One region of the Blautia sp. AF19-1 genome, then DNA from elsewhere that is predicted to be linked to it. Evidence: predicted binding sites of a transcription regulator. Region 1 holds the regulator's gene; the other holds the start of a gene.

Region 1 (3,215 bases):
GGTGTTTGTCAGATATGGATACGCGTCGGAAATCTCCTGGAAAATGGTCTTTTCCATGTGGAGCACCTGATGCTCCTGATCGTAGTAACCGATTTGTACACGGCTTCCAAGTGTAAAAGAGCCGACATCCGGGCGGATGACTTCGTTTAAGATCTTTAAGATCGTCGTTTTTCCCGTTCCGTTGTTTCCGATGATTGCGACGCGCTCCCCGCGCTTGATTTCGAAATTCAGATCCTGGAAAAGCGTCTGTCCCGGGAAGGCTTTGGAGAGGTGCTCGACGGTCAGCACATCGTTTCCGCTTGTGATGCGCGGTTCCAGACGGATCCGCATATCGGAGCGTACTTCGGTCGGCTTTTCCAGCACATCCATTTTGTCCAGCATTTTTTCACGGCTCTCGGCGCGTTTGATGGATTTCTCGCGGTTGAAAGATTTCAGCTTTGCAATGACTTCTTCCTGATGGTGGATTTCCTGCTGCTGGTTGACCCAGGCATGGTAAGCGGCTTCACGGAGCATTGCTTTTTTTTGACTGTAGGCGGTATAGTTTCCCTCAAAAGTTGTTACTTTTTTATTGTCCACTTCAACGACTTTTGTGACAACGCGGTCGAGAAAGTAACGGTCATGGGAGACGATCAGGACGGCTCCGCTGTAATTTAAAAGATACGTTTCGAGCCAGGAGATCGAGTCCATATCGAGGTGGTTGGTCGGCTCGTCGAGCAGAATGATGTCCGGTTTGGTGAGCAGCAGTTTACCAAGTGCCACGCGGGTCTTCTGACCGCCGGAGAGGGAGTCCACCTGTTTTTCAAAATCGCTCTCGGAAAAGCCAAGACCTTTTAAAACACCGACGACTTCACTGCGGTACGCGTATCCGTTTTCCAGTTCAAAGGTATGGGAGAGGCGGGTGTAGGTGGAAAGAAGTTCATCCAGCTCTGCACCGGATTTTGTATTCATATCACTTTCCATCTGACGGAGGCGTTCCTCCATATCAATCAGATTCTGTTTCGCGGTCAGCACTTCCTGGTAAATGGAAAGGTGTCCGGTCAGATCCTGATGCTGGGCGAGATAGCCCATCGTCTTTCCTTTGGAGAGGATGACCTCTCCCTCATCGGCCCTCATTTCGCCGATGATGATTTTTAACAGCGTCGATTTTCCGGCACCGTTGATGCCGACCAGTGCGGCTTTTTCGCGTTCTTCTATATGAAAAGATGCATTTTTGATAATTTCCGTTGTCCCGAATGCTTTCGAGATATTCTGACATGCAAGAATCATGTGGTTCCTCCAGATAACATATTTCTGTATTTTGACATAATACACCATCCTTATTATAGAGAGTAATACACAAAATTTCAAGAAATCTTTGACAATTTTCTATCAACCATATATAATATGAATATATGCAGGTGTAAATAAGGAGGAATTTATCTTGGAAGAAAAAGGAATTTCGCGGGCAGTTATCAAAAGACTTCCTAGATATTATCGTTACCTGGGCGAATTGCTGGAGGACGGAGTAGAACGGATCTCTTCCGGTGAGCTGAGCGAGCGGATGAAAGTGACAGCTTCCCAGATTCGCCAGGATTTAAATAATTTCGGCGGCTTCGGCCAGCAGGGGTATGGTTATAACGTGCGGTATCTGTACAGCGAGATTGGAAAAATCTTAGGTCTGGACAGAGTCCACAATATGATTTTTGTCGGAGCCGGAAATCTGGGACAGGCACTTGCCAATTATGCGGCCTTTGAAAGAAGCGGATTCAAAACGGTCGGTATTTTTGACGTCAACCCGGTATTAAAAGGAATCTCCGTGCGCGGAATTGAAATCCGCATGGCGGACGAGCTTCCGGAATTTATCAAGGAACACCATGTAGAGATTGCGGCTTTGACACTGCCAAAAGCAAAAGCGGTAGAGATGGCAGAGATTCTCGTGGACAACGGTGTAAAAGCAATCTGGAATTTTGCACATACCGATCTAAACTTAAAACTTCCGAAAGATGTGATCGTCGAGAACGTCCATCTTTCCGAAAGTCTGATGCGTCTCTCCTACAATCTGACCAGATATGAGGCGGAGCATCCAAAGAACAATTAAGAAACCAAAACAAAAGCAGGAGAGTCTTCGGGAAACCGGAGACTTTTTCTGTTCACTTTCCGGATAAGGCAGGAAAAGGAGGAAAAGCGATGAAACGGATTCTTACAGCAGCACAGATGAAGCAGGCAGACCGCAATACGATCGAAACCATGGGGGTACCGTCCCTGGTACTGATGGAGCGCGCGGCGCTGTCCTGCGTGGAGGAGCTTCAAAATGGAACATGGGATACAGGAAAAGTCCTTGCTGTGTGCGGTCCCGGAAATAATGGAGGGGACGGTGCGGCAATTGCACGGATTTTAAAGACGAAAGGGGTGGATGCGGAACTGTTCTGTCTTGGAAATCCGGAAAAATACAGTGAAGGCATGAGAGCACAGAAGAAAATTGCGGAAAATTATGGGGTCCGTGAGGTTAAGAATCCGGATTTCCGGGAATATACTGTTATCATAGATGCCATCTTTGGAATTGGCGTATCCCGTTCGCTGGCAGGGGAGTACCGGAGGGCAGTGGAAGCAATCTGCGCAAGCGGTGTTCCTGTTCTTGCCGTGGACATCCCTTCGGGGATCCACACGGATACCGGAGAGGTCCTTGATGCGGCGGTGAAAGCCAGAGCCACGGTGACATTTGCCTGTGCAAAGCCAGGGCTTCTTTTTGATCCCGGAAAACGATATGCCGGAGAGGTCCTGGTCCGTGATATCGGAATCGGCTTTGATGCAGGAGAAGAGGAGACGCCCTGGTACGGTTCAGTGGAAAAAGAAGATCTGGACCGGTTTCTTACCCGCACGCCGATGGGAAATAAGGGAACCTTCGGAAAGGTGCTGGTACTTGCCGGTTCCGGTGCCATGTGCGGAGCCGCTGTTTTGTGTGCCAGGGCAGTCCTTGCATCCGGTGCCGGCATGGTAAAGGTTGTGACAGAGGAAAGAAACCGTACGCCGCTTTTCTGTGCCCTGCCGGAAGCAATGGCGGATTTCTGGAAGGAGGATGAGCCGCTTCCGGAAGAAGCCCTGCTGCAGGATCTCGCCTGGGCGGACGCTGTTGTTGCGGGACCGGGGCTTTCCAAAAGCCGGACGGCAAAAGAACTGCTCGTTTTTACGGTGCAGCACACAGAAGTTCCTCTTGTTCTGGATGCAGATGCGCTGAA
Region 2 (3,215 bases), on a different contig from region 1:
AACAGAAATCTTGCTGGATACTTTGGATCCACCAAGGATGGCAACAAACGGACGCTCCGGATTGTTGACAGCATTTCCAAGGAATGCGATCTCTTTCTCCATCAGATAACCAACAACTGCAGTGTCAACATATTTGGTAACACCAACATTGGAGCAATGAGCACGATGTGCGGTTCCGAATGCATCATTTACGAATACGTCGCACAGGGAAGCCAGTTCTTTGCTGAACTCCTCACCGTTTTTGGTCTCTTCTGCACGATAACGGGTGTTCTCCAGAAGGATTACATCTCCGTCTTTCATAGCCTCAACAGCTGCTTTTGCGTTCGGTCCTACAACCTCAGGATCTGCTGCAAATTTAACTTCCTGTCCGAGAAGCTCGGAAAGGCGAACTGCAACCGGTGCAAGAGAAAGCTCTGGTTTTGGTTCTCCTTTCGGTTTTCCAAGATGAGAGCAGAGAATTACTTTTCCGCCGTCAGCGATCAGTTTTTTGATCGTCGGAAGAGCAGCTACCAGACGGTTCTCATCTGTGATTTTTCCATCGATCAGCGGAACGTTGAAGTCGCATCTTACAAGGACTCTTTTTCCTTTTACGTTGATATCATCTACGGTTTTTTTGTTTAACATGGGCGTTTCCCTCCATATATCCAACTGCATCTGCCGCGCCGTTTCTTTGTTTTTGCGGCATCGCGGTCCTTATTTAAAAATGCAGTTTATAATTTTTGCACACGGAAAATGGCTGTTTTTATGCCGTATTTTTCCGCCGCATTCGCAAAAAGGGCCCGGTCCTTAACAGACCGGACCCTTTGGGCTCTGAAATTTTGCCGTTCAGTTTGTTAAATTATGCTAACTCGCTGAAGTATTTGATGGTACGAACCATCTGGCTTGTGTAGGAGTTCTCGTTATCATACCAAGAAACAACCTGTACCTCTGTTGTTCCGTTGTCCAGCGGAAGAACCATGGTCTGAGTTGCATCGAACAGAGAACCATATCTCATACCAACGATGTCGCTGGATACGATTTCATCTGTGTTGTATCCGAAGGACTCGGTTGCAGATGCTTTCATTTTTGCGTTGATCTCATCAACAGTTACAGTTCCTTCTACAACTGCTGTAAGGATTGTGGTAGAACCGGTTGGGGTTGGAACACGCTGTGCAGAACCGATCAGTTTGCCGTTCAGTTCCGGAATAACAAGGCCGATTGCTTTTGCAGCACCGGTGCTGTTTGGAACGATGTTAACTGCAGCTGCACGGGATCTTCTCAGATCGCCTTTTCTCTGCGGTCCGTCCAGAGTCATCTGATCTCCAGTGTAAGCATGGATAGTAACCATGATACCGGATTTGATCGGAGCCAGTTCGTTCAGAGCTTTTGCCATAGGTGCAAGGCAGTTTGTGGTGCAGGATGCAGCGGAGATGATGTTATCGTCTGCTGTCAGGGTCTCATGGTTTACATTGTAAACGATGGTCGGAAGGTCGTTACCAGCCGGAGCGGAGATAACTACTTTACGAGCGCCTGCATTGATGTGTGCCTGAGCTTTTGCTTTGGAGGTGTAGAATCCGGAGCACTCCAGAACTACGTCTACGCCAAGCTCTCCCCATGGGCAGTTGTTAGCATCCGGGAAAGCATAGATTTTGATGTTTTTGCCATCTACTGTGATGGAATCTTCATCGGATGTTACGGTATCAGCCAGAGCATATTTTCCCTGAGAAGAGTCATATTTTAACAGATGAGCTAACATCTTCGGGGATGTTAAATCGTTGATTGCTACTACTTCATAACCTTCTGCTCCAAACATCTGTCTGAATGCAAGACGTCCGATACGGCCAAAACCATTGATTGCTACTTTTACTGCCATGATTTTCAATTCCTCCTAAAAAGTGAATTTTAATTTTGAGTCTCTGTACTTTGTTAAAGAAACATCAACCTTATCTGTATAATACCTAATTTCGTCGGAAAATTCAAGTTCTATTTTCAAGAAAATACGAAATTATTTCTAAAATTTGTGAAGAGGCCGGATGCCGATCCGTATTTCTGCAAAATTCCGAAAGCTCCGTCTATTGCAGGAAAAGCCGGAATCCAGCCTTTCTGGGGCTTTTTTCCGGCTTTTCCTGCGCGTTTTCTATTGGATCGGCAGATATTCCGGCTTTTTCTCTTTAAACCGCACGTAGTACCGGAATCCGGCTTCCTGCGCGATGGCTGCCGCGTCCGCGAAATGAAACGCTATATGTTCCGGTTTGTGGGCATCGGCACCGAAGGTGATCTTTTCGCCGCCCAGTTCCCGGTATCTTCTGATAACATCCGGCGTCGGATTCGGCACGCCAAGGCCTGCCTTGTAGCCGCCGGTGTTGATTTCCAGCGCGATATCGTACTGAATCAGCTCTTTTAAAATGGTATCGATCTCGTCCGCAAATGCGCGGTAGCTGTAATCTTTTCCCTTTTCTCTGCAGTAGCGTACCACATAATCCAGATGACCAAGCGTCTGGAAATTGTGGAAGAACCGGATATTTTCTGCTGTAGCCCGAAAATACGCCCGGTACAGCTCTTCTGCTGTCCAGTCCGGGAAAGCATCCTCATAATAGGGGTCTTTTCCGTCAATGACATGCATGGAGCCGATCACATAGTCGAACGGCCACGCATTTACATACTCTTCCATCCGTTCTTTTAAGTGGAGCTGCAGTCCCAGTTCCACGCCGAATCGGATATCAATTCTGTCGTGGTATTTTTCCTGCAGTTCCCGGATTTTTGCCGCATATGCCGGTGTATCGAGCTGGAACTCGCCGGTACTGTAATCCATATCGTAGTGATCCGTCAGGCAGATTGCCGGAAGTCCCAGCTCGACTGCCCGTTTTACCATCTCTTCTGTTGGTGCTTCGCTGTCACTTGAAAAGAAACTGTGCATATGACAGTCCGCTATCTTCATCTTTCGGCCTCCGTAATCGTTCCGCCTCCGCCGACACAGCCGTCCACGTAGAAGACAACAGTCTGTCCCGGTGTCGGAGCACGCACGCCGTCCGGGAAGGTACAGGTAATCTCATCTTCCCCGGTCCGTTTGATCACGCACGGGGAGCCTTTGTGCCCGTACCGGATTTTTGCGGTGCAGGAGAGCTCTTCTCCAAGTTCCAGCGGCGGAATTGCCATATAGTTTACTTTGTTTGCTTTTACTACTTTTGCGAAAACCTCTTCATTTTCGCCGACCACAACCTCGTTCGTCTCCGGAC

Evidence for each region. The regulator Rex, encoded in region 1, represses fermentation and respiration genes when NADH is low (regulators of the CRP and FNR family bind a similar motif). The targets are predictions, from matches to a motif close to ATTGTTAANTANTTAACAAT.
Region 2: gap (type I glyceraldehyde-3-phosphate dehydrogenase) is a predicted target of Rex. The motif match lies at 1,902-1,921, and genes of this name have one in related genera.

The regions. Positions count from the first base shown of each region.
Region 1 is NZ_QUGQ01000005.1:13,726-16,940, forward strand. Features, by position in the region: gene abc-f (ribosomal protection-like ABC-F family protein) at 1-1,266, opposite strand, end outside; gene DWX26_RS04245 (redox-sensing transcriptional repressor Rex) at 1,421-2,077, shown strand; gene DWX26_RS04250 (bifunctional ADP-dependent NAD(P)H-hydrate dehydratase/NAD(P)H-hydrate epimerase) at 2,167-3,215, shown strand, end outside.
Region 2 is NZ_QUGQ01000009.1:119,463-122,677, reverse strand. Features, by position in the region: gene DWX26_RS08145 (phosphoglycerate kinase) at 1-624, opposite strand, end outside; gene gap (type I glyceraldehyde-3-phosphate dehydrogenase) at 839-1,852, opposite strand; gene DWX26_RS08135 (histidinol-phosphatase HisJ family protein) at 2,117-2,917, opposite strand; gene mnmA (tRNA 2-thiouridine(34) synthase MnmA) at 2,914-3,215, opposite strand, start outside.